DNA from 3 places in the Glaciecola sp. MF2-115 genome. Region 1 is predicted to be linked to each of the others. Evidence: predicted binding sites of a transcription regulator. Region 1 holds the regulator's gene; each other region holds the start of a gene.
What was found. The regulator FliA, encoded in region 1, starts transcription of late flagellar genes. The targets are predictions, from matches to a motif close to CTAAAGNTNNNNNNNNNNNNGCCGATA.

Region 1 (3,283 bases):
CATTATTTCCTCGTCAACTTCAAACGACATTCGTCGGCTCCCCTAAAACCCTAAACTTGACAGTAAATCGTCAACGTCGTCTTGTCCACTTACTACGTCGTCGCGAGTTTCTGCATCGATAATCGGCCCTTCGGCTTTTATTGTATCGGTCTTTTTCTTAGAAGGTTGAGAATTATCTTTAAAATCTTCTTTCCTATCGACATCAGCAAACGCTGTCAGCATAGCGACTAAATTATCTTCAACATCTTTCACTATTTCGATAACACGGCGCAGTACTTGTCCAGTGAGGTCTTGATAACCTTGGGCCAGTAGTATTTCAGATAACATAGAACTGAGAGTTGAGGTGTCTCGCGTAGCATCAATTAGGAATTGATCGAGCTCATTACATAGCTGTTTGAATTCACCTAGCTCCATTTGGCGACTCATCAATTTCTGCCATTCAGGCATAATATCAAGTAAGCGCTTGTTTAAGCCTTCGGTAAGAGGCATGCTTTTCTCAACAGCATCCATCGTTATGTTGGCTGCTTTTTCAGTTTCATCGATCACGTAATTTAGTCTAGTTTGCGCATCTGGAATTTCATCTTGCGTCAACGTAGAAATGCGATCATCAGCCTCAAACACGCTCAAGGAATCATGTAACTGGCGGGTCAAGATACCTACTTCAGTAAACAGTTCTCCTGCTTCTCGCATAGTGATGGTGTCAACCAGTGCGTTAGCTTGCTTGCGATCACCATTTTCAAGATATGCAACTAATTGCTTCGCTTCTTCTAACGAAACTAAGTCTCTGTCGGTCGTTGTCATTCAACGTTACCCCATTAAGAAATATCGCTGTTAACCAAGACGCTGAAAAATCTTTTCTAACTTCTCTTTCAATGTAGCCGCAGTAAAAGGTTTGACTACGTAACCATTTACACCAGCTTGCGCAGCAGCAACGATTTGCTCTTTTTTCGCTTCCGCGGTAACCATTAGAACAGGTAAATGTTTTAAGTTTTCGTCAGCTCGAATAGCGCGAAGCAAGTCAATACCTTGCATCCCAGGCATATTCCAATCTGTTACCACAAAATCAAAATCACCTTGAACAAGCATCGGCAACGCAGTATTACCATCATCCGCTTCTTGAATGCTTGTAAAGCCAAGGTCTTTTAACAAATTCTTAATGATACGCCGCATTGTTGAAAAATCATCAACAACTAGGATTTTCATATTCTTATCCAAAACTGCCTCCGCTGAGGTACAAATTAACTATAAAAATAAAACGCAGCCAACTTAGTCGACGGTTCGCCATGACTGCATTTTCGACTTTAACTTTAACATCGCTTGACTGTGAATTTGACTCACTCGTGATTCGCTGACTTCAAGGACTTCACCAATCTCACGTAAATTTAATTCTTCGTCATAGTACAATGAGAGGACGATTGCTTCTCGCTCTGGTAATGTTGTTATCGCTTGAGCCAGCGCTTTCTGAAATGATCCTTGCACCATATTTTCAAAAGGACTGTCTTCGCCTTTCGTGGCGTCCGTGGTGAGAACGTCTTCGCTAACGCCGAGATCTTCAATCCCAACTAACTTGCCAGCGTTAACTTCTCGCAACATTTGATGATATTCTTGCACCGGAACTTGTAACCTTTCCGCGACGTCAATGTCTCGAGCATCACGACCTGTGGCTTTTTCCACTTGAGATATCGCTTCCGTTATCGCTCTACTGTTCTTGTGCACTGAACGAGGAGTCCAATCACCTTTGCGAATTTCATCTAGCATAGAACCGCGTATACGGATTCCTGCAAATGTTTCAAAACTCGCACCTTTAGAACCATCAAAGTTTCTTGCTGCTTCGAGCAAGCCAATCATCCCTGCTTGAATCAAGTCATCCACAAGGACGCTCGCTGGCAACCTTGCCATAAGATGATGAGCAATTCTTTTCACCAAGGGCGCGTGTCGCTCCACCAATTGGTTTTTATCAATTTGTTGTTGATAGACTGCCACTTTGTTACTCACTGATTAATTACCTACTCGTTTCTCGACACTAACTGCTCAATGAAAAACTCCAAATGCCCACCAGGTTGTTCTGGTATTGGCCACATCATGGATTTTTCAGCTAGGCTAGCAATCGCCACCGCTGCAGGCGATGACGGATATGCATCAACGATAGCAGCTTGTTTGCGTACAGATTTACGAATATTTTCGTCGAATGGAATAACTCCAACCAACTCTAATGCAACATCCAAAAATCGCCCTGTCACTTTGGAAAGCTTGCTAAAAAGCTCTTTACCTTCCTTATCACTTCGCACCATATTGGCAACGACTTTAAACTTGAAAACACCGTGCTCACGGTTAAGAATTTTAATCAGTGCATACGCATCCGTCAAAGATGTGGGTTCGTCACAGACAACAACAACGACGTCTTGTGCGGCCCTTGAAAAACTCATTACCATGTCGGAAATGCCCGCAGCAGTATCAACAATGAGTACATCTATCTCTGTGCGTAATTCGCTAAAAGCTCTAATTAAGCCTGCATGTTCAGTAGAACCCAGCTCAGCCATTGATTGCGAGCCTGATGTTGCCGGCGCAATTTTTACACCGTGAGGACCCGTTACCAGAATATCGTCTAAGGTGCATTCGCCTTTCAAAACATGGGATAAATTTTTATCTACACGCAAACCAAGTAACACATCGACGTTGGCTAGACCTAAGTCGGCGTCGAGCACCATCACACGTTTACCTTTTTTAGCCAATGAAATGGCTAGATTCAAAGACACGTTGGTTTTACCCACTCCACCTTTACCACCGGTGACTGCCATGACTTTAATTAATTTGGATTGATTCATTTTTCTTAAGCTACTCGCTTGGTCTTCTATCATACTGCTCTGACGCCTTCATCAGAGATGGATAGCTTAGTATGCGCCAAAGCGTACTTTTTATAAAGTTTTGACGCTACCATTATTAAATTTTTCGCATCTGCTAACTTAATGTCTTCTGGCACTCGCTGTCCATCCGTTACGTAGCTTAGCCTAAGGTCATTTTCAATCACTACACTAAGTGCTTCACCTAGACTGTAACATTCATCTAATTTACTGAAAATACAGCCAGTTAAGTTTATATTCTTATACGCTTGTATGGTTTGATGTAACACCTGATACTGTGATCCAGCCGGTAACACTAGGTACTTTTTAATGTTTGCCGTGGTCTCTTTTTCATAATCGTTTAGTTGAGTAACCAATCTTGCATCACGCTGACTGAAACCTGCCGTGTCTATCAATACCAATTTCTTGTGTCTCATTTGGTG
Region 2 (3,283 bases), on a different contig from region 1:
GTTTATACAACCGACGTTATTGGCAGGAGCGTTTCGATCGAGAATACAAAGTAGCGATGCGCACAGAGCCAAACATTTGTGTCATTATGCTCGATATAGATCATTTCAAGAAAGTTAATGATACATACGGACATCACGCGGGTGATTTGGTCATTCAGCGTTTAGCAAAGTCTATTGAGTTAGCGACACGTGAAACTGACATTTGTGGTCGTTATGGTGGAGAAGAGTTTGTTATTATTCTTCCTGAAACTACAGAGAAGACAGCAAATATTATGGCTGAAAGACTAAGAAAACTCGTTTCCTTAGATGCAGTTCAATACGAAGATATCGCAATAAAATATACAATCAGTATTGGTATAGCGCAGTTTTCGAGCGACTACAGAGAAGCTGTTCTTTGGCTTGAAGATGCAGATAAAGCATTGTACGAAGCAAAAGAAGGCGGACGAAACAGAGTGGTACTTGCGCACAGTAATGGCAGCTAAAATCCTTTAAGGTCGTATCCCTACAACATCTAAGGGGCAGAGTCCTTGCCCTTCTAAAAACAATACACACATCGACAATTGGGCTTTAATGCAGTCGTCATTGCGTATTAAGGGCTCCTCCCAATAGTGAGCTTGGTGCAGCACATGCCAGAAAATCCGTTCTTTGTGACTATATGGCTGTGAATGTTGATTTTTAACCAGCGTCCACTCTTCAAACGTGTCCCATAAAAAACACTCAAGCTCAGCATAGGGCAACTTGTTCTGCCAATAAGAACGTAAGTAGAATACAAGCTGCTCTGCTTTGTTATCTATAAAATTTTGAACTAACAAAATAGTGTGCCAATGATAATTCGACGGAAGTATGATTAAAGTATAGGTAGATAAATTTAATTCGTGAGCTTTGTAGGGATGATTAAGTTTAAGTCTTTGTATTATTGGGAATTAAATAACAAAATAAAGATATCCTAATTTTTACCAACCCAAATAGGCGGTCCAACCTATTATTTGCCGAGAGATGTATTCCATTTGTCGTTGGTCGAAGCTTTGCCCAACTATTTCTACTTGGCGATAAACTTCCTTAAGCTCTGTGCGTGCCGCAATTTCACGCTTGGCAGCTGTTTGCTTACTCCAGCTGTTGTCCCAATAGCTGGTGAGATCAAGTACAGGAATAGGAGTTTGAGCGATAAGCATTGGCACCTTATTATTCAGCTTCCGAATTGGCCAATAAGGGTTGTTAATGACAAGTGCATCAATATTCGACGAGGTAGGCTTATCAACAATTAACTTCGTTATCGTAGCTGCGGTAATGCCTTGTGTGACAACAATGCGATGACCCATGGTCAATTTCATATGTTGTAGAACTGACTCAATATAGGCCTCAACTTCTTGTGAATAAACTATCAACTCAGCCTCTGTGATTGCTGGCCGTGCTGAAAGACTATTAATCGTTTCGACTGCGTTTGTCGGTTTATCCTCTTCGTCTTCTTCGCTTGCAGGGTTGCCCTCAACGGCGTTGAGTTCAACAGCTGAGTTTTCGGTATCGGGGCTGTCAGGTTGTGCCTTTGTTACTGCTGTATCTGTTCGCTCTATCGGGAAGGCGATGTTAGGACCTGATCGTAACCCTAGTGAGGGCATTACGACAGTTGTCCATCCAAGTGCGGGTAGTGTTTTTGCAACATGAACCAAAGAGTCCTTTTTACCTAAAGGTGAGTCTGCATCCCCTATGATCATGACGACGCCTTTCGTTATGGGTTGTTCCGACAAGGAGATTAGAATTGGCATACTGTTGTCACCTATTTCTATTAAAGTAAACTCATCGTTATGCATTTGATTTTTAATATCGAGCGCTGTCTTTTCTGCAAAAGAAGCTGACTGAGCGTTTGCGTCGAGTGGCGAAGCTAGGAGAAAGCAAATTAAACAGCACAATAGATGACTAAAAGAGATAGCACGGAGCAATTTAGGGCACCGTTTGTGTTGAAAATTAGCTCTATTGCTTGGATTCTGCATAGATATAAGTTCAGTCAGTTAGTCATGTGTAATAATAGTTTATCGGCCCGCGATTTAAGACGTTTAACCTTTTTAATTTTATTTAAAACCTTAGTTACATAAAAATAGAAATTAGTACTACTAAGGCGTTATTTTGGCATAAAAAAAGCAGCTCGAAAGCTGCTTTCATATTAAGTAAATATCAAGTTTAGAATTCGTATGACACTGATGCGCCAACGAGTCTAGGTTGATTTGGATACGCATTGAAACTACCGCTTTGAATCGGTGGTGGGAACGCAGATAAGTAATACTCATCGTTGTTCAAATTACGCACCCAAATTTGAAAGCTTAAACCATTCTCCATGGTCAAACCTGCACTAGCATTTATAGTACTGACAGTTCGAGTCAACTCCGCAGGTACATTTGATACTAAGCGCACTTCACTTTCGTATTGATAGTCGGTGCGAATGTAACCGAACATGCCGTTATCAAACTCGAAGTTATACGTAATACCAGCGTTAAATGTACGCTCTGGAATACCAGCAGGTTTCTCACCCGATAAATCGGTCGGGCCGGTTAAGCCAGACGCACCTACGAAAGAATCGTAAATCGGGTCTAAAAGCATACCTGCAAGAGTAATATCGATTGAATCAGTAGCATTAAATTTAGAATCAAACTCAACACCTTTGGTCGATTGCTTACCAGCATTCGCTAATACGAACCCTGTTCCAACAAAGGTGCTTGATTGGAAGCCATTAATCGTTTGGTCAAAAGCTGTAATGTTGATAGCCGCATTACTAAATCTTGTTTTTATGCCTAACTCATACACTTTAGTTTCTTCAGGGCCAGCATAACGCGTACCGTAGCTTTGGTTAGCTTGAGTCAAACCTGCACTTGCAATTGCGCTTGCGTCACCAGGGAACGGACGTGTATCGCGCGATAAGTTCCAAGATGTACCTTTAAAACCAGTCGCTGCAGTTGCAAAGAAGTTAACATTCTTATTGAGCTCATACGCTAAACGCACACTCCAAGTTGCTTTGCTGTCCGAGCTTTTGCCATTTTCAACTTCATTTGGAAATACGAGTTGTGGTGGTAAAAACTGCACGCCTTTCAAAGTGGGTACAAAGGGGGCCAATGTAGGAATTGATGTAAGTGGCACACCAAATAAAGTTGGATCAGTATCAAAATCAATTGAAGATAAGACTTCTTGGTTATCAGAGGCAATCGTGACAGCTTTCTCATCTTTCGTGTAGCTTGCGCCGAAGGTTGCTGTAAGTGCTTCACTAAGGTCATAATCTAAACTAACGAAAAGTGAA
Region 3 (3,283 bases), 120 kb from region 1:
TTCGTGTCGGTAACTGTACTAAGCTCGCGATGGGTAAAAATGTCGACAAAGTCGATGAAAAACTACTAAAAGTGGTACCAAAAGAGTTTAAAGTGGATGTTCATCAATGGTTAATTTTGCATGGAAGATATACATGTATTACTCGAAAACCACGATGTGGTAACTGCATTATCCAAGATTTATGTGAGTTTAAAAACAAAACTGAATAAACCTCCTGCAACAAAAAGTGATAACATTTAAAATTCGATTAATTCTTTGAATGAACCACTAAAGGAAAAAAATGAGACTATTACATACTATGTTGCGCGTTGGTGATCTACAAAAATCCATCCAATTCTATACAGAAACACTCGGTATGAAGCTTCTTCGTCAAAGTGACAATAAAGAATACGAATATACTCTGGCATTCCTTGGCTACGGCGATGAAGACAATAACACTGTCATTGAACTCACCTATAACTGGGGTAAGACGGATTATGAGCACGGAGATGCCTTTGGACATTTAGCCATCGGCGTTGATGATATATATGCTGTTTGTGACGAAATCAGCGCTAAAGGTGGTGACGTTTACCGTGCACCAGGGCCAGTGAAAGGCGGTGAAACTATCATTGCCTTTGTTAGGGACCCGAATGGCTACGCTATCGAACTCATCCAAGAGAAGTAAAGCTTATAACTTGGCGAGTTGAATTATCACACGACGGTTTTTCGCTCTCGACAGTTCGTTATCATTTGGTGAGATGTGCCGCTTCTCACCATGCCCTGTCACTTCAATTCGTGTTGTATCAACACCTTGAGAAGCGAAGTAATCACGAATTTCGTTGGCTCTGCGGATCGATAATTGCTCATTGTTCCAAGAGCCGCCATAGCTATCTGAGTAACCATCTAGCAATACTAACTCCAGTTCAATATCTTCTTTTAAATAGTCACCAATCATATCTAAACGTCGTTTTGAATAGTTGGTGAGCTCCACACTGCTCTTTTTATACGTTAATACTGTGTATGCAATATCTTCAAAACTATAGGGTAATAAATTGGCAACGCATTCAGAAAATGCAAAATATGAATTGTCGAAATTGCTAGCATTAAGAGCAACAGCGACCGAATCGTATCGATTACTCCAATCTTGATAATGAATGGTGGGCCAATACCCTTTCTCTAGTTCTGTCAGCATTTCCCAAGCGGATTCTGACGGAAGATCACCATCATATTGCTTGCGTAAACTCATTGTTCCTATCGTTTTTTGAAGAGCACCAGGCATCCACCTCGGCGGCACAGAATAAACCGTCGCACTATCGTATTTATTTGGGAGACGGAGCATATCGAGGACGAATTCTAAATTAAGTTGTTTTGAGGCTTCTGTCACGAAAGAAGCCACTCCATAACCTGGTATGGGATGCTTTAGTTCACACATTAAGCGGGTTTGCTCACCAAGCATCCATTCGGAGTTTTCTACGGACGCGTTGTACTCACGCAAATTTGCTGACGCAAGCATGGGAAGTAAACAAATAAAGCTTAATAAGTATTTTTTCATTGTAGATTCAATCTCCGAGAACTTAGATAAGGTATCGACAATTTGAATAAAATGTTTAGAATTGCTGACAAATCTGGCGTAAATAATCCTATAAAACAAAGTATAGATGAGAGTTTGCGCTTTGATTTCGTAAAAAAGCTTTTGAGTCATGTACTTAGCTTACCTGCTCAATGCTACCAAAGCTTCCTTCTTTTATTTCAATCACATTAATATGCACTCTAGGGATTTATAAGTATTTCATGACAACGACTAAACCTAAGCTTCAAGATCGATTTAGAGGTTATTTCCCCGTCATTATTGATGTAGAGACAGCTGGTTTTAATGCAAGCACGGATGCGCTGCTAGAAATTGCGGCCGTCACATTGAAGTTTGATGCGCAAGGAGACCTCGTTCCTGACACCACCTTTCATGAACATGTGGAACCTTTTGAAGGTGCAAACATTGAACAAGCGGCGATAGAGTTTAACGGTATTGACCCAAACTGTGCTTTACGTGGCGCTCTCGATGAGAACACTGTCATGAAAAACCTATGTAAGCATATTCGTAAACATCAAAAAGAAGCTGAGTGCCAACGTTCGGTTATCGTCGCTCACAATGCGAGTTTCGATCAAGGCTTTGTTAATGCAGCTATTGCCAGGCAGAATATTAAGCGCACACCATTCCACCCTTTCGTTTCATTTGATACAACATCACTAGCGGCATTAGCGCTCGGGCAAACAGTCCTGATTAAGGCATGCCAAGCCGCGGGAATACCTTTTGATCAATCCGAAGCACATTCCGCATTATATGATACAGAGCGCACCGCTGAATTATTTTGTTATATTGTAAATCGCTACAAAAACTTAGGTGGATGGCCACTTCCAAATCTAATTGAGAATTAATCGCAAAAAGCTTGCATTCAATCTAAATGTGAATTATTATCATTTGCATATTGATTAAGAGGTGATTCTTGATGTTCGTTTGTATGTGTTATGGCATAACTGATAAGCAAATTAAAAGCGCGGTGGAAACACATGGCGTGGGTAATATGCGCGAACTAAAGCAAATCATGGAACTTGGTAGTCAGTGCGGAAAATGCGTTGAATTAGCACAAGAAATTATCGATAACACTATTGTAGATGAAACCTTATTCATGGACGTAGGCTAAGCCTTACTTAAAACTCTAGCTACCGTTCAAGTAACACGATTCAATAAAAAAGCCTCTTTCGAGGCTTTTTTATTGTGAAAATTTTATTTTAGAGTACGTAAATAAAAATTAATCTTCAGCTTTAACCGCAGCTTCTTTCAACAATGGCTGCAACTCACCTTGTTGGAACATTTCTAAAATAATGTCACAACCGCCTATTAACTCACCTTTCACCCACAATTGTGGAAATGTTGGCCAGTCAGCATATTTTGGCAATTCAACTCGAATATCTGGATTTTGCAGAATATCAACGTACGCAAACTGCTCACCACAACTCATCAAAGCTTGAACAGTTTGAGCAGAGAAACCACAACTTGGCAGTTTAGGAGAGCCTTTCATGTACAATAAGACTGGGTTTTCTGCAATTTGTTCTTTAATTTTATCTATAGTTTCCATTTGATGACCTTTATCTGAGTAATGCTTAAATGTAATTTGAATATGAGTAGAGATGCGGTTAATCTTGAAAAAAACAACCCATATATATGAATAGCAGTATAATAAATAGATTAGACCGAAAAATCAGTAAAAAATGATCTTCTTTTCATATATTTTCGAACTAGTTATAA

Region 2: the regulator FliA is predicted to act here: its motif matches at 2,029-2,055, upstream of ACKLNX_RS06180 (DUF3530 family protein).
Region 3: the regulator FliA is predicted to act here: its motif matches at 1,564-1,590, upstream of ACKLNX_RS14110 (flagellar protein MotY).

What each region holds. Positions count from the first base shown of each region.
Region 1 covers NZ_JBLBVM010000055.1:82,658-85,940, reverse strand. The annotation lists gene ACKLNX_RS13570 (chemotaxis protein CheW) at 1-30, opposite strand, end outside; gene ACKLNX_RS13565 (protein phosphatase CheZ) at 43-801, opposite strand; gene cheY (chemotaxis response regulator CheY) at 832-1,215, opposite strand; gene ACKLNX_RS13555 (RNA polymerase sigma factor FliA) at 1,267-1,995, opposite strand; gene ACKLNX_RS13550 (MinD/ParA family protein) at 2,007-2,858, opposite strand; gene flhF (flagellar biosynthesis protein FlhF) at 2,855-3,283, opposite strand, start outside.
Region 2 covers NZ_JBLBVM010000045.1:29,903-33,185, forward strand. The annotation lists gene ACKLNX_RS06170 (diguanylate cyclase) at 1-482, shown strand, start outside; gene ACKLNX_RS06175 (hypothetical protein) at 489-812, opposite strand; gene ACKLNX_RS06180 (DUF3530 family protein) at 954-1,988, opposite strand; gene ACKLNX_RS06185 (TonB-dependent receptor) at 2,176-3,283, opposite strand, start outside.
Region 3 covers NZ_JBLBVM010000055.1:204,851-208,133, reverse strand. The annotation lists partial or broken gene ACKLNX_RS14120 (endonuclease III) at 1-209, shown strand, start outside; gene gloA (lactoylglutathione lyase) at 281-664, shown strand; gene ACKLNX_RS14110 (flagellar protein MotY) at 668-1,531, opposite strand; gene rnt (ribonuclease T) at 1,771-2,412, shown strand; gene ACKLNX_RS14100 (bacterioferritin-associated ferredoxin) at 2,484-2,678, shown strand; gene ACKLNX_RS14095 (Grx4 family monothiol glutaredoxin) at 2,787-3,113, opposite strand.